DNA from 3 places in the Mesobacillus sp. QJM3NY_10 genome. Region 3 is predicted to be linked to each of the others. Evidence: a T-box and tRNA genes for the amino acid it is inferred to sense, from the RefSeq annotation. Region 3 holds a T-box; the other regions hold tRNA genes.

The links. A T-box is a leader RNA that pairs with one kind of tRNA and senses whether it is charged. The one in region 3 lies ahead of metG (methionine--tRNA ligase), so its partner is inferred to be a tRNA-Met.
Region 1: it has a tRNA-Met gene. The T-box ahead of metG (methionine--tRNA ligase) is inferred to sense a tRNA for this amino acid. The anticodon was not compared.
Region 2: it has a tRNA-Met gene. The T-box ahead of metG (methionine--tRNA ligase) is inferred to sense a tRNA for this amino acid. The anticodon was not compared.

Annotation. Positions count from the first base shown of each region.
Region 1 covers NZ_CM149675.1:73,809-81,445, forward strand. The annotation lists gene AC0VX7_RS00365 (FtsB family cell division protein) at 1-160, shown strand, start outside; gene AC0VX7_RS00370 (S1 domain-containing RNA-binding protein) at 235-687, shown strand; tRNA gene AC0VX7_RS00375 (tRNA-Glu) at 1,075-1,146, opposite strand; tRNA gene AC0VX7_RS00380 (tRNA-Met) at 1,296-1,369, opposite strand; gene spoIIE (stage II sporulation protein E) at 1,648-4,122, shown strand; gene AC0VX7_RS00390 (vWA domain-containing protein) at 4,257-4,994, shown strand; gene AC0VX7_RS00395 (protein kinase domain-containing protein) at 4,963-5,991, shown strand; gene tilS (tRNA lysidine(34) synthetase TilS) at 6,166-7,548, shown strand; gene hpt (hypoxanthine phosphoribosyltransferase) at 7,576-7,637, shown strand, end outside.
Region 2 covers NZ_CM149675.1:246,613-254,249, reverse strand. The annotation lists gene AC0VX7_RS01405 (ABC-F family ATP-binding cassette domain-containing protein) at 1-1,125, shown strand, start outside; gene tsaD (tRNA (adenosine(37)-N6)-threonylcarbamoyltransferase complex transferase subunit TsaD) at 1,639-2,670, opposite strand; gene rimI (ribosomal protein S18-alanine N-acetyltransferase) at 2,670-3,119, opposite strand; gene tsaB (tRNA (adenosine(37)-N6)-threonylcarbamoyltransferase complex dimerization subunit type 1 TsaB) at 3,133-3,834, opposite strand; gene tsaE (tRNA (adenosine(37)-N6)-threonylcarbamoyltransferase complex ATPase subunit type 1 TsaE) at 3,835-4,287, opposite strand; tRNA gene AC0VX7_RS01380 (tRNA-Asp) at 4,480-4,555, opposite strand; tRNA gene AC0VX7_RS01375 (tRNA-Met) at 4,579-4,652, opposite strand; rRNA gene rrf (5S ribosomal RNA) at 4,689-4,804, opposite strand; rRNA gene AC0VX7_RS01365 (23S ribosomal RNA) at 4,908-7,637, opposite strand, start outside.
Region 3 covers NZ_CM149675.1:3,774,139-3,781,775, forward strand. The annotation lists gene AC0VX7_RS18985 (metal ABC transporter solute-binding protein, Zn/Mn family) at 1-572, shown strand, start outside; gene AC0VX7_RS18990 (DUF1540 domain-containing protein) at 699-854, shown strand; gene AC0VX7_RS18995 (CPBP family intramembrane glutamic endopeptidase) at 975-1,607, opposite strand; gene AC0VX7_RS19000 (alpha/beta fold hydrolase) at 1,614-2,414, opposite strand; gene metG (methionine--tRNA ligase) at 2,515-4,152, opposite strand; T-box leader at 4,257-4,530, opposite strand; gene hmpA (NO-inducible flavohemoprotein) at 4,634-5,848, opposite strand; gene menC (o-succinylbenzoate synthase) at 6,280-7,392, opposite strand; gene AC0VX7_RS19020 (o-succinylbenzoate--CoA ligase) at 7,376-7,637, opposite strand, start outside.

The DNA.
Region 1 (7,637 bases), 1.1 Mb from region 3:
TCAAAAAAAGCAGGAGATTCTGGATGAGGAAATCGTCAAATTGAACGATGACGAATACATAGCAAAGCTTGCCCGCAAGGAATATTTCCTGTCCGAAAAGAATGAAATCATCTTCAACCTTCCCAAAGAGAAAAAGGACTCCCAAGATTCGCCTTATTGACACTCTTTTTTGATATTCTGTATAATATAATGTAAGTTTGATTTTTTATATCTTTAAGGAGGCAAAACTTTTTTATGTCAATCGAAGTAGGCAGCAAGCTACAGGGAAAGGTAACAGGTATTACAAATTTCGGGGCGTTTGTGGAACTGCCGGGAGGCTCAACTGGACTGGTTCATATCAGTGAGGTTGCAGACAACTATGTAAAAGACATTAATGACCACCTCAAAGTGGGCGACCAGGTTGAAGTAAAGGTTATCAATGTTGAAAAAGACGGTAAAATCGGTTTATCTATCAAGAAGGCTGTTGATAGACCAGAACGACCTGCAAGACCAGAAAGATCTGAATCAAGACCTTACTCACAGCGTCCACGCGGCGGCGGCGGCAGAGGAAACGACAACCGCAATGCCCGTCCGGAAAATTTCGAATCAAAAATGGCGAAATTTTTGAAGGACAGCGAAGACCGCCTGTCCACTCTTAAACGCGCTACCGAATCTAAGCGCGGCGGAAGAGGAGCTAGAAGAGGGTAACTTGCTGCTAAGTGAATATATATAATAGCAGGAATCATGCTATACCAAGACAAGTCTTTTAAAGGGCTTGTCTTTTTGTTTGGCTCTTTTCTCAAACTTTGTTGCTATTGACTACAAAATAGGATTAAATGGCCTATGTTTCTTCACAAAATTAAAGATTATTAGGAGAAAAGAGCTTGCACACTTAATACCGAACTACAAAATAGCTATTTTCACGTTAAAATCGGGTTTAGGATTTTAACAACAATCTTTACAAACAGCCTTTTGTTTTGTTTAGGGGTCCAAAAATGCACAAGAAAGAGAAAAGGGGTAAAAGTAAGGTCCTTGCAATGCCTGGAAATACATAAAAAACCTCGCTCCTTAAAAAGGAACGAGGTTTTTTTGTGATGACCCCTACGGGATTCGAACCCGTGTTACCGCCGTGAAAGGGCGGTGTCTTAACCGCTTGACCAAGGGGCCGTTATATAAAATTGTCTTAATAGGATGTCCAGCTGCGGCTCCTAGCTCCTCGAGTCACTTCGGTCCGTCCGATGAAGTCAAAGAACGACTTCACCTGCCGGCCCTCCAGTGCTTTTCGGAGCTAAGCAGTCGCCTCCGCTTTTCGTTAGTAGCGGCGGAGGGGATCGAACCCCCGACCTTACGGGTATGAACCGTACGCTCTAGCCAGCTGAGCTACACCGCCATATTGATAATGTGTTTTGAGGCACAAGAAATATAATACATAGATATTAAAATAGTGTCAATGGATTTTTAAAAGAAAAGAAGAAAATATTAATAGGTAAATTTTAGTGGAGTTTGGAGTGATAATAAAAATATTCCGTGGTATTTCGAGTAATTGCTTTATTTTCGGGGAAATGCGTCGAACGAAACTTTCATGCTTGTCCTTATTTTTGACAAACTTCTGGATTGCTCCCTTTTATAATAATCAGCAACGATAAAAAAAAACGGGGAGTGTATTTAATGCAAAAGGTAGAAAGGAATATGATGGAACCGATCGGTGAAGTTCATCTCGAGGAATCACGATTCAGGTTTGCAAAAGGCATGTCGAAGCTGCAATCCAAAATTGAAAACCTTTTCCTGAAAAAAGGCTATATCTTTCTGATCATTGGATTCTTGCTTGGCCGTGCCTTGATACTGGCTCAGTTGACCCCTTTTAGCCTTCCATTTTTTGCAGCGGTGTATCTGATCCGGAAAGACCGCGCACCAATTGCGCTGTTTGGGTTGGTTGCTGGAGCTGCAACATTGTCATTTACTGACGCCGTCTTCACGTTTGGTTCTGTATTCTTATTTTTACTGTTATACAAGCTGACGAAAAAATGGATCCAGAATTCTATGAAAGTGCTGCCGTTTTATATATTTTTTACTATTTTAATAGGCAAAATGTTGAAAGTTCTAATTTTGTCTGGAAATATCACTTTGTATGAAGGAATGATGACTGGAGTCGAAGCTGGTCTAGGTCTCGTGTTGACTTTCATCTTCATGCAAAGCATTCCATTGATGACAGCCAGCAAGCGCAAGCAATCATTGAAAACGGAGGAAATTGTCTGTTTGATCATCATGCTTGCTTCAGTAATGACAGGAACAATTGGTTGGACAATCTATGATTTGTCGGTAGAGCATGTAATGTCCCGGTATCTGGTCCTCATATTTTCATTTGTTGCCGGTGCCACAGTGGGTTCCACAGTCGGAGTCGTAACAGGGTTGATTTTCAGTCTCGCGAACGTATCGAGTTTTTACCATATGAGCCTGCTCGCCTTCTCTGGTTTGCTTGGCGGCTTGTTAAAAGAAGGTAGGAAACCAGGGGTGGCACTTGGATTGTTCATCGCCACACTGTTAATTGGTATGTATGGCGAAGGCGGAGGCGCGCTCGGCCAGACGCTGACCGAATCAGCGGCGGCAGTCTTGCTGTTCTTTCTTACTCCTCAATCACTTACGTCAAAAATCGCCAAACATATTCCAGGCACACCGGAGTATTCAGCTGAGCAGCAGCAATATATGAGAAAAATGAGAGATGTGACAGCACAGCGTGTCGTCCAGTTCTCAAATGTTTTTGAAGCGCTGTCGAAAAGCTTTTCTACACTTCAGGTGCAGGATGAAACGATTGAAACTGACCGCGATATGGATTATTTCTTGAGCAATGTCACAGAGAAAACGTGCCAGACATGCTTTAAGAAAGACCATTGCTGGACAAGGAACTTTAATACAACCTATGACTATATGAGTGAGATTATGCAAGAGATGGATCAAAATTCTGGTGCAGTGCCGCAAAAACTTTCCCGCGAATGGGACAAGCATTGCACCAGGTCGAAAAAGGTAATGGAAATCATGCAGCAGCAGCTGACCTATTATCAGGCGAACAAGAAACTCAAGAAACAGGTCCAGGAAAGCAGGCGACTTGTGGCTGATCAATTGCTTGGTGTTTCAGAGGTAATGGGGGATTTCGCTAAGGAAATCCAGCGTGAACGCGAAAATCATTCGAAACAAGAAGAACAAATACTTGAGGCCCTCCAGGAGTTTGGCATCCATATCGAGAATGTGGAAATCTATAGTCTGGAACAAGGGAATGTGGATATTGACATGACGATTCCATATTGCCAGGGGCATGGTGAATGTGAAAAGTTAATCGCACCCATGCTTTCCGATATCCTGAAAGAAAATATCGTTGTCAATTCAGAAGAATGTTCGACATTCCCGAATGGTTTTTGCCATGTGACATTCGGATCTGCTAAAGCCTATGCAGTGTCTACAGGGGTGGCGCATGCTGCCAAGGATGGGGACCTCATTTCTGGAGACAGTTATTCAATCATTGAGCTGAGCGGCGGAAAATACGCGATTGCCATCAGTGATGGAATGGGCAATGGCGAAAGAGCTCATTCCGAAAGCAGAGATACTTTATTACTGCTGCAGCAAATCCTGCAATCTGGTATTGAAGAAAAAGTAGCAATTAAGTCAGTGAATTCGATTTTATCGTTAAGGACAACTGATGAAATTTTCTCGACCCTCGATTTGGTCATGATCGACCTGCAAAATGCGTCTGCCCGATTCTTGAAAATCGGTTCGACGCCAAGCTTTATTAAGCGCGGCGGGAAAGTAATGAAGGTGCAGGCAAGCAATTTGCCGATGGGAATATTGCAGGAATTCGAGGTGGATGTTGTCGGTGAACAGCTGAAGGCAGGCGATCTGCTGGTCATGATGAGCGATGGCGTATTCGAAGGGCCTAAGCATGTCGAAAACTATGATTTATGGATGAAACGGAAAATCAATGAGCTTCAGACAGAAGATCCGCAGGCAATCGCAGACTTGATCATGGAGGATGTTATCCGTTCCCGAGAAGGTTCGATTGAGGATGACATGACTGTGGTTGTCGCAAAAATCGATCACAATATCCCAAAATGGGCTTCTATACCAGTGACCAATTATCAAAAAAGAGCATAACAGTTTAATTTGACCGATATGCTATTCCTTTATGTATATTTCCCCTTAACTTCGTCGAAAATGGTAACAAATTTATCATAGGCTTCTTTCTTTTACTAGATTGTAAAAATTGAGCCTGGAAGTGAGGGGATTGCATGAAAACAGGTACAATCAGGCAAATATTACTCATAACAGATGGCTGCTCAAACCAGGGTGAAGATCCAATTGCGATGGCTGCGCTGGCCAAGGAGCAAGGGATTACAGTCAATGTCATTGGTGTGATGGAACAGGATGTTATAGATGAACAGGGCATGACAGAAATTGAGGGAATCGCTTTATCAGGCGGTGGTGTCAGCCAGATCGTGTATGCGCAGCAATTATCACAAACAGTCCAGATGGTGACAAGGAAAGCGATGACCCAGACTCTTCAGGGAGTAGTGAACAAGGAACTTCAGCAAATCCTTGGCGGTGGCCGAACAGTGGAAGACCTTCCGCCGGAGCAGCGAGGCGAAGTGATGGAGGTTGTGGATGAGCTTGGGGAAACAGTCGAGCTCGATGTGTTGATTCTTGTCGATACAAGTGCAAGTATGAAACACAAGCTGCCCACAGTAAAAGAAGCCCTGCTGGACTTGAGTTTAAGCCTGAATGCCAGAGCCGGAGACAATCGATTCTCAGTATTTGTATTTCCCGGGAAAAGAAATGATGTCGAAAAATTGCTGGATTGGACCCCAAAGCTTGAGTCGCTCACGAGTATTTTTGCCAAGCTGACGACTGGAGGCATTACGCCAACAGGCCCTGCCATTCGCGAAGCACTTTCCCATTTTAATAAAAAACGATCTCTAAGGAGCCTATTGTCCGGTGATGATGAATCCTTCTTTGAAGAATCTGTGTAAGGTCATTCCTGGTACGATCATCGAAGGGAAATGGCATCATAATCGATATACAATCATTAAAGAGCTTGGTTTTGGAGCGAATGGGATTGTTTATCTGGCTAGATACAACAATAAACAAGTAGCATTGAAAATGAGTGACAATGGAATGTCGATCACTTCTGAGGTCAATGTGTTGAAATCTTTTGCCAAGGTCCAGGGATCTGCCCTCGGGCCTTCTTTGCTGGATGTGGATGATTGGGAACGTCCGGGCAAAAAAGTTAGCTTTTATGCGATGGAATTCATTAAAGGGCCAGATTTCCTCGCTTTCCTGCAGCAAAAAGGACCGGACTGGACAGGGGTGATGATACTCCAGTTGCTTGCTGATTTGGAGCTGCTCCATGAAAATGGCTGGGTATTTGGAGATTTGAAGCCGGATAACTTGATTGTGACTGGGCCCCCGGCAAGGATACGATGCATAGATGTCGGCGGTACGACGATGCAAGGCAGGTCGATTAAAGAGTTCACTGAGTTCTTCGACCGGGGCTATTGGGGGCTGGGCAGCAGGAAAGCAGAACCAGGATATGATTTATTCGCTGTCGGTATGATCATGGTCAACACGGCGTATCCAAAAAGGTTTACGAAAAAGTCGGGCGGAATAGGCGAAATCATGGACAAAGTGAAACAAGCCCGAGAATTGAAGAATTATGAAAAGGTAATCTATAACGCGCTTACCGGTAACTATCAATCAGCCATGGAAATGAGGTCTGATCTGTTGCAGGTACATCAGCCAGGTTCAGCATCGAAGAAAAGTACCGTACAGCATAAGACAGTGCCGCAAAAGCAAGCACAACAACATATAAATCCAAGTCCATCCAGGGCAAAATCAAGTTCAGCTGGCCGACAAACGAGGAAGGGATACAATAAGAAAAAGAAAAAATCCTCGGCCCTTGAAACAGTCACCATCATTCTGATTATCTCTTTATTATATTTTTTCTATATTTATAGCCAGATTACCTGATTTTTTGAAACCTTTTACCGCTACATCCGTACATAAGGGATACACCTCTGTTTTTTGAAAAAAGAAGGTTAAAAGTGTTAAGCTGAAAAATAATAAACTTGGTTATTTAGAAGATTAATGGTTTGCCGGCATGGGTATAGTCTTAAACCGGCAATACCAGTAAGGAAGAACAAGATGATTGAAAAAAAGGTAAAAGCCTTCCTCGAAAGGCATGGTTTTCAGCTGAATAACATATCCATTGCAGTTGGGGTTTCTGGAGGTCCGGACTCGCTTGCACTGCTCCACTTTTTATCAGAGCAGCGGAAACGGAATTCCTTGAAGATTGTGGCTGTCCACGTGGACCATATGTTCCGTGGTGATGAGTCTTATCAGGATGCCCTGTTTGTAAAAGATTTTTGTGAAAAACGGGGTATTCCTTTTGAGATGAAAAGAATCGATGTACCGGCCTATATGCGCGAGACAGGGCTAAGCTCCCAGCAGGCTGCCCGTGCGTGCCGATACAGCTTTTTCGAGCAAGTTATGGAAAAGCATCAGCTTCAGTACCTTGCATTGGGTCATCATGGTGATGACCAGGTAGAAACGGTATTGATGAGGCTCACCAGGGGAAGTTCCGGGAAAGCTAGGGCAGGAATACCTTTTTCGCGGGAATTGGGTCCGTTCACGATTTTTAGGCCATTTTTATGCCTGACAAAAGAGGAATTGGAAGAATATTGCTCAGTGAATCTTTTAGAACCAAGAATTGACCCCAGCAATGAGAAGGCATACTATAGCAGGAATCGTTTCAGAAAATCTGTACTCCCTTTTTTAAAGGAAGAGAATGCAGCGGTCCATGAGCACTTCCAGCGTTTTAGCGAGGAACTGCAGATGGATGAGGATTATCTTATTGAATTAACAAGCGAAGAATTGAATAAAGTAATGAAGAAAGAGGACAAAAGGATAAGTATTAGTATTAGTTCCTTTCAGGAAATGCCAATGCCTTTACAAAGAAGAGGGATTAAACTAATATTAAATTATCTTTACAATGATCGACCTGCTTCTCTTTCCGCTATACATATTGAAAAGATTTTTTCAATAATTCGCAATCCCCATCCATCTGGAACTCTTGATTTCCCCAGCGGTTTAAGAATCATACGATCGTATGGAAATTGTCACTTCGAATTGAATCCGCCAGAAAGGCAAAGCTATCGCTTCGAATTATCCGGGCCAGATCAGCTGAGATTGCCAAATGGTGGGGTCATTGATGCTCAATTGCTCAATGGTGCTCATGACAGGGAAATTTCCAATGATTGTTTTATCGTTGACCTGGAGCAAACAGGAACTCCAATGATCATCCGGACAAGGCGAAATGGCGACCGGATATCATTGAAGGGGATGACGGGTTCAAAAAAGGTAAAGGATATTTTCATCGATATGAAAATTCCATTAGCCCAAAGAGATGAATGGCCTATTGTCACAGACAGGGAAGACAGGATTCTTTGGCTTCCAGGCCTGAAAAAATCGAATCATGAATCAACAGAAGGAAACAGGTTATTACTATTAACTTATATAAAGTATTGATATCTTCCAGGGGGCACAAGGATCATGATGAAAAATGATATTGAAAAGGTATTGTTTACAGAAGAGGAAATCCAGGAAAAAACCAGGCA
Region 2 (7,637 bases), 1.2 Mb from region 3:
CAGCAGGATGAGATCAACAAGCTGCAGGACTTTATTCAGCGGAATCTGGCGAGGGCATCAACAACTAAGCGTGCCCAGAGCCGTCGGAAGCAGCTTGATAAAATAGACCGGATGGACAGGCCCAAAGGCGATGAAAAATCGGCTTCGTTCAGCTTCCAAATTGAACGCCAGAGCGGAAATGATGTCCTGAAGGTGGATACACTTGCTGTCGGCTACCAGAATGAGGTCGTATCTGAAAATATCACATTCAACCTTTCGCGTGGCGACAGCACAGCACTCGTTGGGCCAAATGGCGTCGGAAAATCGACTTTATTAAAAACAATCGTTGAAAAACTGCCTTCAATAACTGGAAATATTCAATACGGTTCAAATGTTTCGATCGGCTATTATGACCAGGAACAAGCAGAGCTCAGCTCGAATAAAAAGGTTTTGAACGAACTTTGGGATGAATACCCCCTTAAATCAGAAAAAGACATTCGTACCGTGCTGGGGAATTTTCTTTTTTCAGGTGACGATGTCCTAAAAATCGTTTCCACCCTAAGCGGCGGCGAAAAAGCTCGTCTGGCACTGGCCAAGCTTATGCTGCAAAACTCGAACTTCTTAATTTTGGACGAGCCGACAAACCATCTCGACCTGGATAGCAAGGAAGTGCTCGAGAATGCCCTGATTGATTACCCAGGCACCATCCTGTTCGTCTCACATGACCGTTATTTTATCAACAGGATTGCCACAAAGGTCCTCGAGCTAGACCGTGGTGGCTCAACTGAATACCTTGGTGATTACGATTATTACGTCGAGAAAAAGCTTGAGCAGGAAGAGCTGAGGGCACTGGCCGAGCAGGCCGCCAAAGCTTCAGGAAGTGCTGTGGACAACTCAAAGCAGGACAAGACCTCCTACCAGCAGGACAAAGAAGCGAAAAAACTCGAACGCCAGCGCAAACGCCGCATGGAAGAAGTTGAAACGAAGATTGAACAGCTGGAATTAGAAGTAGCTGAATACGAAGAACTGCTTTGTGATCCCGAAGTCTTCCAGGATCATGAAAAAGCAGGAGAAATCAATAGTAAAATCGAAGCCGCCAAAGAGAAACTCGACGAACTGATGGAAGAGTGGACAGAACTGGCTTAGTGAGTGAAAACCGGGCATGAAGTTGCCCGGTTTTTTATTTTGTACATAAACTCTTTAATAGAGCCCATGCTAAATTTCACAAAACTAATTGGAAAAAAACGATTGGAATTTCCAATTCGCTATAAAAATGTGATTTTCGCTATATAATTTTTGTTTTCGCTATAAAACTTGGATTTTCGCTATATAATTAAGTTTTTCGCTATAAAACTTGGATTTTCGCTTTAAAAAGTGATCTGCCCCAGATAGTGTTGTCTCATAATCAATTTTCCCCTTGTAAAAGGGGCGCTTTTTAGAAAAAACTCTTTTAAAGTATGCAAAAATCCACAAAAAAAGTCCCGAGTTGAAAACCGGGACTTTTTGTTCACATAGTTATTCACATAGTAAAGACTGATTTATGGCTTATCCAGAGACTTTTCCACATTATCCACAAAATCAGCTCGTTTTATCCACATTGTACACAGTTTTGTTCTTAAAACATCAACATATCCACAGAAGAGTCTGACAACAAATTTTTTACGTACGACTTTCGTTGTGGATAGTTATCTCCAGACCAGGATTTCCATTCAAGGTTAAATCGGCCCGTTGGCCTTTTTCATAAAAAACACTCCCTGCCGCGGCAATCATGGCAGCATTGTCTGTGCATAAAGACAACGGAGGAATGACAATTTCCACATCTGAATCTGCAAACTCTGTGGATAATTTCTCCCTCAACCCTTTATTCGCCGCAACTCCTCCAGCAAGCAGTACTTGTTTTACTCCGTATTCTTTCACAGCTCTTTGAGTTTTTGTGACAAGTACATCAATAACACTCTCCTGGAAGCTAGCTGCAAGCTCTTCAGGTACGATTTCCTCTCCACGCTGCTGTGCGTTATGCACAACGTTGATCACAGCCGACTTCAACCCACTGAAGCTGAAATCATAGGAGCCTTCCTCAAGCCATGCACGTGGCAGGTCGATTGTTGCCTTTCCTTCATGAGCCAGCCTGTCGATATGCGGACCGCCCGGATATGGAAGGTGCAACGTCCTTGCTACCTTGTCATAGGCTTCGCCTGCTGCGTCATCCCGTGTCTCACCAATCACCTCGAAATGACCGTGTTCCTTCATATAGACGAGCTCAGTATGCCCGCCGGACACGACAAGTGAAAGCAGCGGGAAGTTCATCTCCGTTACAAGTCGGTTCGCATAGATATGGCCGGCAATATGATGGACACCAATGAGTGGAATACCATTCGCAAACGCCAATGCTTTGGCTGCGTTAACGCCAATCAATAACGCCCCAACCAAGCCTGGTCCTTCTGTAACTGCAATAGCATCCAGGTCCTTAACATCCACATTTGCCTGGGCCAATGCTTCCTCTAACACAAGCGTGATCTGTTCAACATGGTGCCTTGATGCAATCTCCGGAACTACCCCTCCGAAACGCTTATGGCTCTCAATCTGAGAGGCGACTACATTCGCAAGGATTTCCCGTCCATTTTTCACAATCGCTATAGCCGTCTCATCACAGCTCGTCTCTATTCCCATTATTAATTGATCTTTTGTCATTATAAATTCACCCACATTACTAAAGCGTCTTCCATATTGTCTGTATAATATTGTTTTCTAATAGCTCCTTCTTCGAAACCAAACTTGCGATAAAGGTTTTGGGCCCTTTCATTGCTCACCCTGACTTCGAGCGTCACCCTTAATGCGCCCAGTTCACGAGCCAGTTCCATTACCTTGCCCATAAGCGCCTCACCCAGCTTCATTCCCCTGTATTCCGGAAGCAAAGCAATATTTGTGATATGTGCTTCATCAATGATGATCCACACTCCACAGTAACCAACTACCTTTTGATCCACTTCCACAATCAGATACTGAGCAAACTGATTCTTCGTCAATTCATTGAAAAAAGCTTCCCTGCTCCATGGAATGGTAAAGGAATTAACCTCAACCTCCATCACTTGATCCAAATCATCAACCGTCATATTCCGGAACGTTATCGTTTTATTCATCTTCTCTTCCCACTTATTTTTTAGTCTCTTGCGCTTTTAGCCAATTGGCCTCTGCCTCTGCCAGGCGGATATAGTTAGGAACGAATGTATGAAGGTTAACAGCCTCTTTATCCATCCCTAATAATGCAAGCTCAGCAGGTCTAGGATTCTGTTCAGTGACAGCTGCAAAAACTGCTTTGTCTCCAAGCTCTTCCTTAATGACATCTTCATGGAGTTTCAAATCATTGCTCGTGAAAAGAATTCTGCTGTCCAGTTCATTCAATGTTTTTACCCAATCAGCTGACATAACAAGCTGATCATCTTTTACTATCTGCAACTTTTGATTCTCGAACTTATACAATCCTGTATAAATCTGCCCTCTCCTCGCATCAAAAAAAGGAGAAACATATCCGTCAAAATAGCGGCCAGACGATGCTGCCGCAACCTCAAGGCTTGATACGCCTGATAACGGGATTTTCAATGTCCAGGCCATTGTTTTCGCGATCGTCACTCCGATCCGGACACCAGTGTATGATCCAGGCCCTTCAGCCACGACAATCTTCGATAGATCACCTGGTTTTATATTGCACTCTTCCATCAATGTCTGGATCGCCGGCATGACGCGTACCGAATGATTCTTTTTTATATTGGAAATATACTCGCCCAAAACTGTCTCACCATCAAGAAGACCAATACCTAAAACATAATTGGACGTATCAATCGATAATACCTTCATTTAAAAAATCTCCTTACACAATTCTTCATACCGATTGCCCTTCGGCTCAGCAACGATTCTTCTAGCTCCATTTTCATCAAGATATAATTGAAGGAGCAATAGCTCTTCAGGCAGCTGGGCTTCAATCAGATGAGCCCATTCAACAACCGTCACACCATTACCTTCAAAGTATTCTTCAAAACCAAGATCTTCAAACGCATCTTCAACACGATATACATCCATATGATATAACGGCAGACGTCCCTGGTACTCCTTGATAATTGTAAAAGTAGGACTGTTCACATTCCTGGTGATTCCCAATCCTTCTGCAAGGCCTTTTGTAAAAGTCGTCTTTCCTGCACCTAAATCCCCTTCAAGGGCAATCACATCTCCCGCTTGAAGAAGACCTGCCAGCCTTTTCGCAAAATCCTTTGTCTCTTCCGGCTGCTTTGATATGAATTGATAACTCGCCATATATATCACCTAACTAACAGTCGATTTTATAATACAAAAAACCTTAGGATGTCTCCTAAGGATGAGGATACTATATGTAGTTTACACGATTTAAGGAGGACGGGCAAAAAAACCAGCCATTTTTCGTCGTTTTTAGGCAATAAAAAAAAACGAAACCATGTTTCGTCCTGACAATCTATCAATTTATGAAAATGGCGGTCCCGACCGGGATCGAACCGGCGATCTCCTGCGTGACAGGCAGGCATGTTAACCGCTACACCACGGGACCAATATGTATAAAAAGATGGATTATTGCGGGGGCAGGATTTGAACCTGCGACCTTCGGGTTATGAGCCCGACGAGCTACCGAACTGCTCCACCCCGCGTCGATAATATAAGAATCCATTTAAATTTTTAAAACAGCCCGGCGGCGTCCTACTCTCACAGGGGGAAACCCCCAACTACCATCGGCGCTGAGAAGCTTAACTTCCGTGTTCGGTATGGGAACGGGTGTGACCTTCTCGCCATCGCCACCAGACTATTTAATTAAGGAAAGGACAGTTATTTTGCTTCGCAAAAAACTTTATTCCCTCAAAACTAGATAATGTGTAAGAAGAATAAGAAGCAACGAGTAATCTATTTTGGTTAAGTCCTCGAACGATTAGTATCAGTCAGCTCCACACGTCACCGCGCTTCCACCTCTGACCTATCAACCTGATCATCTTTCAGGGTTCTTACTAGCTTGCGCTATGGGAAATCTCATCTTGAGGGGGGCTTCATGCTTAGATGCTTTCAGCACTTATCCCGTCCGCACATAGCTACCCAGCGATGCCTTTGGCAAGACAACTGGTACACCAGCGGTGCGTCCATCCCGGTCCTCTCGTACTAAGGACAGCTCCTCTCAAATTTCCTGCGCCCACGACGGATAGGGACCGAACTGTCTCACGACGTTCTGAACCCAGCTCGCGTACCGCTTTAATGGGCGAACAGCCCAACCCTTGGGACCGACTACAGCCCCAGGATGCGATGAGCCGACATCGAGGTGCCAAACCTCCCCGTCGATGTGGACTCTTGGGGGAGATAAGCCTGTTATCCCCGGGGTAGCTTTTATCCGTTGAGCGATGGCCCTTCCATGCGGAACCACCGGATCACTAAGCCCGACTTTCGTCCCTGCTCGACTTGTAGGTCTCGCAGTCAAGCTCCCTTGTGCCTTTACACTCTGCGAATGATTTCCAACCATTCTGAGGGAACCTTTGGGCGCCTCCGTTACTCTTTAGGAGGCGACCGCCCCAGTCAAACTGCCCACCTGACACTGTCTCCCGCCCCGATCAGGGGCGTGGGTTAGAATTTCAATACAGCCAGGGTAGTATCCCACCAGCGCCTCCACCGAAGCTGGCGCTCCGGTTTCTCAGGCTCCTACCTATCCTGTACAAGCTGTACCAAAATTCAATATCAGGCTACAGTAAAGCTCCACGGGGTCTTTCCGTCCTGTCGCGGGTAACCTGCATCTTCACAGGTACTATAATTTCACCGAGTCTCTCGTTGAGACAGTGCCCAGATCGTTACGCCTTTCGTGCGGGTCGGAACTTACCCGACAAGGAATTTCGCTACCTTAGGACCGTTATAGTTACGGCCGCCGTTTACTGGGGCTTCGATTCAGAGCTTCGCGTGAGCTAACCCCTCCTCTTAACCTTCCAGCACCGGGCAGGCGTCAGCCCCTATACTTCGCCTTGCGGCTTCGCAGAGACCTGTGTTTTTGCTAAACAGTCGCCTGGGCCTATTCACTGCGGCTCATCTAGGCTATTCACCCAAATGAGCACCCCTTCTCCCGAAGTTACGGGGTCATTTTGCCGAGTTCCTTAACGAGAGTTCTCTCGCTCACCTTAGGATTCTCTCCTCGCCTACCTGTGTCGGTTTGCGGTACGGGCACCTTTTATCTCGCTAGAGGCTTTTCTTGGCAGTGTGGAATCAGGAACTTCGGTACTATATTTCCCTCGCTGTCACAGCTCAGCCTTCACGCAAGCGGGATTTGCCTCACTTGCAGCCTAACTGCTTAGACGCGCATATCCAACAGCGCGCTTACCCTATCCTACTGCGTCCCCCCATTGCTCAAACGATAAAGAGGTGGTACAGGAATATCAACCTGTTGTCCATCGCCTACGCCTTTCGGCCTCGGCTTAGGTCCCGACTAACCCTGAGAGGACGAGCCTTCCTCAGGAAACCTTGGGCATTCGGTGGATGGGATTCTCACCCATCTTTCGCTACTCATACCGGCATTCTCACTTCTAAGCGCTCCACCAGTCCTTACGGTCTGACTTCAACGCCCTTAGAACGCTCTCCTACCACTGACATCTAAGATGTCAATCCACAGCTTCGGTGATACGTTTAGCCCCGGTACATTTTCGGCGCAGAGTCACTCGACCAGTGAGCTATTACGCACTCTTTAAATGGTGGCTGCTTCTAAGCCAACATCCTGGTTGTCTAAGCAACTCCACATCCTTTTCCACTTAACGTATACTTTGGGACCTTAGCTGGTGGTCTGGGCTGTTTCCCTTTTGACTACGGATCTTATCACTCGCAGTCTGACTCCCACGGATAAGTCTTTGGCATTCGGAGTTTGTCTGAATTCGGTAACCCGATGAGGGCCCCTAGTCCAAACAGTGCTCTACCTCCAAGACTCTTACAACGTGAGGCTAGCCCTAAAGCTATTTCGGAGAGAACCAGCTATCTCCAAGTTCGATTGGAATTTCTCCGCTACCCACACCTCATCCCCGCACTTTTCAACGTGCGTGGGTTCGGGCCTCCAGTTGGTGTTACCCAACCTTCACCCTGGACATGGGTAGATCACCTGGTTTCGGGTCTACGACCACATACTCATTCGCCCTATTCAGACTCGCTTTCGCTGCGGCTCCGTCTTCTCAACTTAACCTTGCATGTAATCGTAACTCGCCGGTTCATTCTACAAAAGGCACGCCATCACCCATTAACGGGCTCTGACTACTTGTAGGCACACGGTTTCAGGATCTATTTCACTCCCCTTCCGGGGTGCTTTTCACCTTTCCCTCACGGTACTGGTTCACTATCGGTCACTAGGGAGTATTTAGCCTTGGGAGATGGTCCTCCCAGCTTCCGACGGGATTTCTCGTGTCCCGCCGTACTCAGGATCCACTCAGGAGGGAACGAAGTTTCAACTACAGGGTTTTTACCTTCTTTGACGGGCCTTTCCAGACCACTTCATCTACCCCGTTCCTTTGTAACTCCATGTTGAGTGTCCTACAACCCCAAGAGGCAAGCCTCTTGGTTTGGGCTATGTCCCGTTTCGCTCGCCGCTACTCAGGGAATCGCGTTTGCTTTCTCTTCCTCCGGGTACT
Region 3 (7,637 bases):
AACATGCTGATGAAGAGCATGCAGATGAAGATGGGCATGATCACGGAGATTTCGACCCTCACGTCTGGCTTGATCCGATTTACGCAAACGAGTTGGCACTTGCAATCAAAGAACAATTAGCAGAACAGATGCCTGAGCATAAAGATACTTTCGAACAGAATTACACAGAGCTGACTGCGCAATTGAAGGACCTTGACAAGGAATTCTCAAAGGTTATTGGTTCAGCCAAGCGCAAGGAAATCCTTGTATCACATTCTGCCTTCAGTTATTGGGAAGAGCGTTACGGAATCCAGCAGATCAGTATTTCTGGCCAATCAACGACAAATGAGCCATCTCAAAAAGAGCTTCAAAATTTGATTTCACATACGAAAGAAGAAAAGATTAAATATGTATTGAACGAACAAAACTTTAATTCCAAGCTGGCAAAAATGGTCCAGGAAGAAATCGGAGCAAAATCGCTGACACTCCACAATCTTTCCGTATTGACCGACGATGATATTAAAATTAACGAAACCTATTTCACGTTAATGGAAAAAAATATTGCTACCCTTGGAAAAGCGTTGAATGAATAAATACTTTTGCCTCTCTTTTTGGGAGGCATTTTGTTTAAAATTCTGCTTCCTGAATTTAGCGGGAATTGCCTACGCCAGTATGCTGCATCCTAAGGTTGTATCAAACCAAAAAGGAGTGGTACACCGATGGCAAAAGATGTATTATGTGAAGTGAATAACTGCCAGTACTGGAAAGATGGCAATCTTTGCAGTGCCGATAAAATCTATGTTGTCAGCCATGTCGGCGAGACAGCCGATAACAGCCGTGAAACAGACTGCAAAACATTTGAAGCGTTGAGTTAATGAGAAAGCGCAAGCACCTTGTTCAGCCCCGACAAGCGCTGGAGCTGACCATTCTCGATGTGAAGATTTTTACATTTCTTATCTTATGATTAAGACCGGGTTAATCCCGGTCTTTTATGATTATCTGATGATAAACCAATACACACAGATGATTCCCATGTCACTCAGTACATGTCCGATTATTGCGGCTGTTATCGTCCCTGTTTTCTCTCTGATATACCCCCAAAATAAGCCCGCAATGAAAACAGGCACAGCAGCAATAATGCCGTAAAAGCCTTCGAAAATTGGAATCACCGAGAGCAAATGGTACAGAGTATAAAAAGCTGCTGTCATTAAAATTGCATACTTCGCTGACCCTTCCATTCTCAGCTGCTCATAGATATGCCCTCTCCAATAGACTTCTTCCAGAATCGGATTAGCCACCAGCAGGACTAGCATGAGCCATATCTCACCTCGTCCGGAAAAACCCCACTCCCAAAGCAGCACTCTCAGTTGATCAATATCCAACAGATAAATATTCAGCAAGCTTAACCCTCCATAAATGAACAGGAAAAAAAGCAGCCCGGTCCCGACACCCAACATCACAGCCTTGCTTGTCACTTTGAATCTTTCTCTTTGAATTCCACGGCCAAGCAACGGGACTGCAAGAAGCCAGCTATAAAAAAGTACAAAGGTAGCTATGACGCTCTCCAGCACTTGAAGTCCAATAAAAATCATAAGTGTTGGTCCAACCAACAGAAAATATTTCATCATATCCACCTACCCCAGTCCCGCTTCCTTCTTTTGGTGATCATTGAGTGCCCGTAAAAAAGTGTCGATAATTGCATTGAATTCCTGATAAGACCTGGGCGGCAGCTGATGGGTTCCGTTCTTTATATACACCACTTGTGTCTGCGGAGCTTTTTTCAAAAAAGGAATGCGGTAACGATGCATCGGCTTTTCTAATGAACCGTAAATCAGGAGGATGGGCATATCCAGCTTTTGAAGCTGGCTGCTGGAATCATAATGAAGTCCTGCTTGGCAATACTCATACGAACGTTCGGCATCAGAGCGCTGCGCTAACTCAAATATCTCTTTTTCATCTTCGTAATCACATTTATGAAACTTCGCCTGCCACTTTGCAGCAAGAGACACCTGACCGAATTTGACCATGAATGTCACTAACTTAATAATAAGCTTCGGGATAATAGTATCAATTTTTGAAAAACCGCCAGACAAGATTAACCCTTCTGACCGTTCAGGATACTTCAGTGCAAATTCCTGGGCAACCAATCCGCCATATGAATAACCGCAGAGCACTGCTTTCCTAATACCTAGCCCATCTAGCAATACCTTTAAATCTTCTGCAAGTCCCTCAATACTTAAAGGCTTGTTTCCCCTCGAGCTCCGGCCATGCCCGGGCAGGTCAAAAAAGATCGTCCTGTAGCGATTGGAGAGCGCTTCCTGATGCTTAAAAACATTGTGCCCCATCACAAAAGGATGAATAAACACAACAGGTAATCCGTTACCTTTTATATGATAGTAAAGTGAGAGAGAGTCATCAATTTTGGCATATGGCATAAAAAGTTTCCCCCCTTTATGCTGAGTTTACCCGGATCTTAGATAAGCAAAAAGTTCACAATAATTTTGATTCAGAACACTTCCCGACAAGCAGATTCAATTAAATTCTTTCACACCTCTTCAACTCTTCCAGTTCTTGTGTGATTCTATCAGGGTCAATCCTTTCAAATAATGGGTCAATATTAGTTAATATATGAGGCTTTACTAATAACGGATTCCAACTATGCTCCTTTATTTGCAGCATCCCTTTAACCTTTTCACTTGAAAAGGGAAGGAATGGCACCAGGATATTAGCCAGATTTCCGATGATATATACACAGTCAGCGAGAGTCTGTTTGCATGCTTCAACATCTTCGTGTATCTGCTTCCATGGTTGTTGGTCATCAAAATATTTATTTGAATATCTTACTAGTTCAAACACTTTTTCCATTGCTTTTTTAAAACTGGTGTCTTCAATATTTCTTCCTGTTTCTTTGTATAGAAGATTAACTCTATCTACTATTTCTTTGTTAATCTCTTTTTCTGGAAGAACGCCACCAAATGATTTTTGTATGAATTTCAAAGTCCGATTCACAAAGTTCCCATATGCTCCCAGCAGTTCACTATTGTGACTGTAGATGAACTCCTTCCATGAAAAATCGGCATCCCGGTTTTCCGGTGCATTGATAATCAGGAAATAGCGGATTGAATCTGGGTTGTACCTTTCTATGATATCCGGGATCCAAACTGCCCAATTTCTGCTCGTGGACAGTTTTTTCTTTTCCAATGTGAGATATTCATTAGAGACGATGTGGGTTGGTGGTGCTCCTATGCCAAGTCCTTCAAGGATACCTGGCCAAATAATCGAATGGAATGGGATGTTATCTTTCCCGTGAACGTAATAAGACTTGGCAGCGGGATCCCAAAATGCCGCGTCATCCTGGTTGGCTTGTTCAGCCCAGAGCTTGCTTGCTGAGTAGTAACCCGAAACCGCCTCAATCCAAACATAAATTTTCTTCTCTTCATAACCCTTTACCGGCACGCTTACTCCATTAGGCAGATCCCTTGAAACAGCCCGATCCTGCAAACCTTCATGCAAGTATCTCTTCGTCAATGAAATGGCGTTCTCTCTCCATAGCTGATTCTCTTCGGCTTTCTGTGTATAAATCTCCAGGTCATTTTGAAAAGAGCTTAACGCAAAGTAAAAATGCTCTGTTGTCCTCGTTGTTGGCGGATTGCCACAAATTTTGCACTTTCTCTCCAGTAAATCCAGCGGCTCCAGCACGCTTGAGCAATAATCACATTGATCACCTCGAGCGTTCGCCCCGCATTTCGGACAATTTCCTTCAACATATCGGTCAGGCAAAAATTGCTGGTCCTGTTCACAATACGTTTGTTCAATTTCCTTTTTATAAATTAACCCTTTATCAAGCAGCTTCAGAAAGATATCCTGGACGACTTTATGGTGATGTGCTGTATCCGTTCTTGTGTAGATGTCATAAGAGAACCCAAGTCTCGAAAAACTATTTGTGAACTCGTGGTGGTATCTGTCTGCGATTTCCTTTGGTGACACGCCTTCTTGCTTCGCTCTTATTGTAATCGGCGTTCCATTGCAATCGCTGCCTGATACATACAAAACTGTTTCGCCTTTCATTCGATAATACCTCGCTAAAATATCCCCCGGCAGCAGGCTCGAAATATGCCCTAGATGCAAAGATCCATTAGCATAAGCCCATGCTCCTCCGATTAAAATACTCATTTTAATGACCTCCTTATGGAATCTGAAACTTTTGAACGTGAAATGCACCAAAGTTTGCGAAAAGAGCCTAAAAGAATAAAAAAACCCCGCCCTTAACTGCATTAGTTAAGGACGAGGTCTGGATTCCCACGTGATACCACCTTATTTCGCAAATAGTTCACACTATCTGCCTCATCAAGTACGTAGCAAAAAAGCATGCTATTATACTGTGACATTGATAACGAGTGCCAAATCTCGCCGTATCCTACTAATGCACAAAGCATGTTCAGTACGAAGCTCAGAGACCATTTTTCAAATGCCTGTTTTTGCTTCTTTTCAGCTGCCGAAGCTCTCTGTAAAAAACATGGACAATTTACTTTTTCTCATCATCGCTTTTAAAAAGATATTAATCAGTATTTTATTCAGAATTTTCCAGGAAGTCAATATCATTTTTGATAATAAAGTAAAAAGCCCCCTCCAATAAGAAGGGAGCTTAGCAGTATTAAACTTCAAGGCTTGCCATTGGTCCGAAGAATTCGAAGTGAATTCTGTCTTCTGTGACGCCAAGGTCTTTTAACGCTGCGTTGATTGCTTTCATGAAAGGTACTGGGCCGCAGAAATAGAAGTCAGATTGAGCAATATCCACGTTTTCTTTTAGCCATTCTTTCGTAATATAACCTTCTACATCGAAGCTGCTGTTCTCGCGGTCTTCTTCAGTTGGCTGATCGTAGAATACCACTGAATTCACCTTTGCTTTTGCCGCTGTGGAAGCTACTTCATTTTTAAGTGCATGGACTTTACCGTTTTGGGCTGCATGGATGAAGGTCACTTCTTTTTCCGGCTGAAGGTCTGCTACTGTGTTCAGCATGCTAACCATTGGAGTCAGCCCAACACCACCGCTTATCAATACAACTGGCGTGTCCTTTTCTGTATCCAGGAAGAAGTCGCCTGCTGGTGCGCTGATCTGCAGGACTTCTCCTTCTTCTACACTGCTGTGCAGATAGTTGGATACCTTGCCATCAGGAGTCTCCATGCCAGCTTCCTTTTTAACACTGATCCGGTAGTAGTCTTTACCAGGTGCATCTGACAAACTGTACTGGCGGATATGAGTGAAATCTTCTCCTTCGATTTCAAGCTTGATGCTGATATACTGTCCTGGCTTGAAAATAGCGATTTCTTTTCCATCAACTGGCTTCAGGTAAAAAGAAGTGATGACTTCACTTTCCTCGACTTTGTTCGCAACAATAAATGGACGGAAGCCATCCCAGCCGCCTTTTTGGTTCGCTGCTGCATCATACATTTCTTCTTCAACCGAAATGAATGCGTCCGCAATCACACCGTACGCATCTGCCCAGGCATTGATGATTTCATCTGTAGCCGCATCGCCAAGGACTTCCTTAATCGCGATCAGCAAGTGCTTCCCAACGATCGGATAATGCTCAGGCAAGATGCCAAGACTGCGGTGCTTATGAGCGATCTGGTTTACAACCGGCAGGATTGCTTCAAGATTGTCGATGTATTTTGCAGCTGCATATACAGTTCCAGCCAACGCTCTCTGCTGTCTGCCTTGCTTCTGGTTCGCATGGTTAAAAATATTCAAAAGCTCTGGATGATTTTCAAACATAGTTTTATAGAATACTGTCGTGATTTGTTCACCGTGAACTTCAAGAACCGGCACTGTAGATTTGATGATCTCAATTGTTTTTTGATCTAGCATAATATACACTCCCCTATGTCTATATCTTCTCGTTGAGGTTTGTTTACCTCATTCCCATAGTGATTATAATAAATTACACCAACAAACTAAGTGATTCAAATCACACTATTGTAAAATAGTTCTTTTGGATCATCATTTTCATTAGAATTTGGCTCATTTCAAAACGAAATTCTAACTAATAATTCACCTAACCACGAAGTATGCCTATTTAGATCAATCACATTCTTACGAAAAAGACCTCGAATACTTTTTATAGCGAAAACTTCATTTTTATAGCGGAAATCTACTTTTTATAGCGGAAATTTCTTTTTTATAGCGACTTTTTAATTTTTATAGCGAAGATCTACTTTTTATAGCGAACTGGAAATTATCGCTGATTTTTTCCAGTTTTAAGACAAACAAAAGCACGGCCTTAGCAGTGCTCCTCTACTCTAAAAATCAAAACGTTCTTCAAAAATAGTAACTTCCTTCATGCGCTTTTTATTCAATTCAAAGCCGATTCCTGGGCGTTCTGGTATTTTGATCATACCATTTTGAACCGAAATTTCCGGCTGGATTATGTCTTCTTCCCAATAGCGGTTAGACCCGGAGATATCGCCTGGTATTGTGAATCCCTGAAGCGATGCGAGAGCGATATTGTGTGCTCTTGAGATCCCAAATTCAATCATCCCGCCAGCCCAGACTGGGATTCCTTTAGAAACACAAAAGTCGTGTATTCGCTTTGCTTCGCCTATGCCGCCCACTCGTCCAATTTTAATATTGATTACTTTGCAGCTGCCGAGCTCGATTGCTTTCCTTGCGTCTTCAAAAGTGACGATGCTTTCATCAAGGCATATAGGCGTCTCTATTTGAGATTGCAGTTTGGCATGGTCAATGATGTCATCATATCCGAGAGGCTGCTCGATCATCAACAGGCCGAATTGATCTAGTGCTTTTAATCGACCCACATCGTCCAAAGAGTATGCCGAGTTGGCATCCGCCATTAACGGAAGGTCAGGGAAATGCTTACGAATTTCAGAGATATAATGTAAATCATCTTCCGGACTGATTTTTACTTTTACTCGCTTGAATCCCTGCTCAAGATAGCTCTCAATTTGTTTGAGTGCCTCCGCTAAATTCGGGTTACCTACCACCACACCTGCAGGGATGGCTTCCGTGGTTCCGCCTATCAGCTTGGATAACGGGACACCCTCTTTCTTCGCCTGCAAATCCCAAAGTGCTGTTTCGAGCGCAGCCTTTGCCATATGGTTTCTGCGCACGGAACTGAACAAGTCGAAAGCTTGATCAGGGCGGCTAATTCCCTTCTTTTTCAAAAGAGGAATCAAATATTCCTTAAGCATATGGTATGAAGTCTTAACAGTTTCCTCTGTGTACCATGGAGATGAAAAGGCGACACCTTCACCGTAGCCAATAAAACCATTACGGTCCTCAACCTCAACTATAATCGCTTCTCTCTCTGTCACTGAACCTAAATGGGTGGTGAACGGGTTTTTCAATGGCATTTTGACGATTGATAGTTTAACACCTTTAATGTCCAATGCCATCCCCCTCCGCTTCAAGCCACTCGCGCAGTTTGCGTCTTAATAATTTCTTCGCGGCATTCCTTGGCAGGCTGTCAACAAAGTATATTCTTTTCGGAATCTTGTATTTTGCGAGTTTCTCTTCGCAAAGAGCCAGCAACGCGCCTTTTGATACGCCAGGATCGCTTTTTACAATAAAAGCCACTGGCACCTGTTGCCACTTTTCATCTGGTGCGCCAATCACTCCTGCATCGGAAACCGCGGGATGG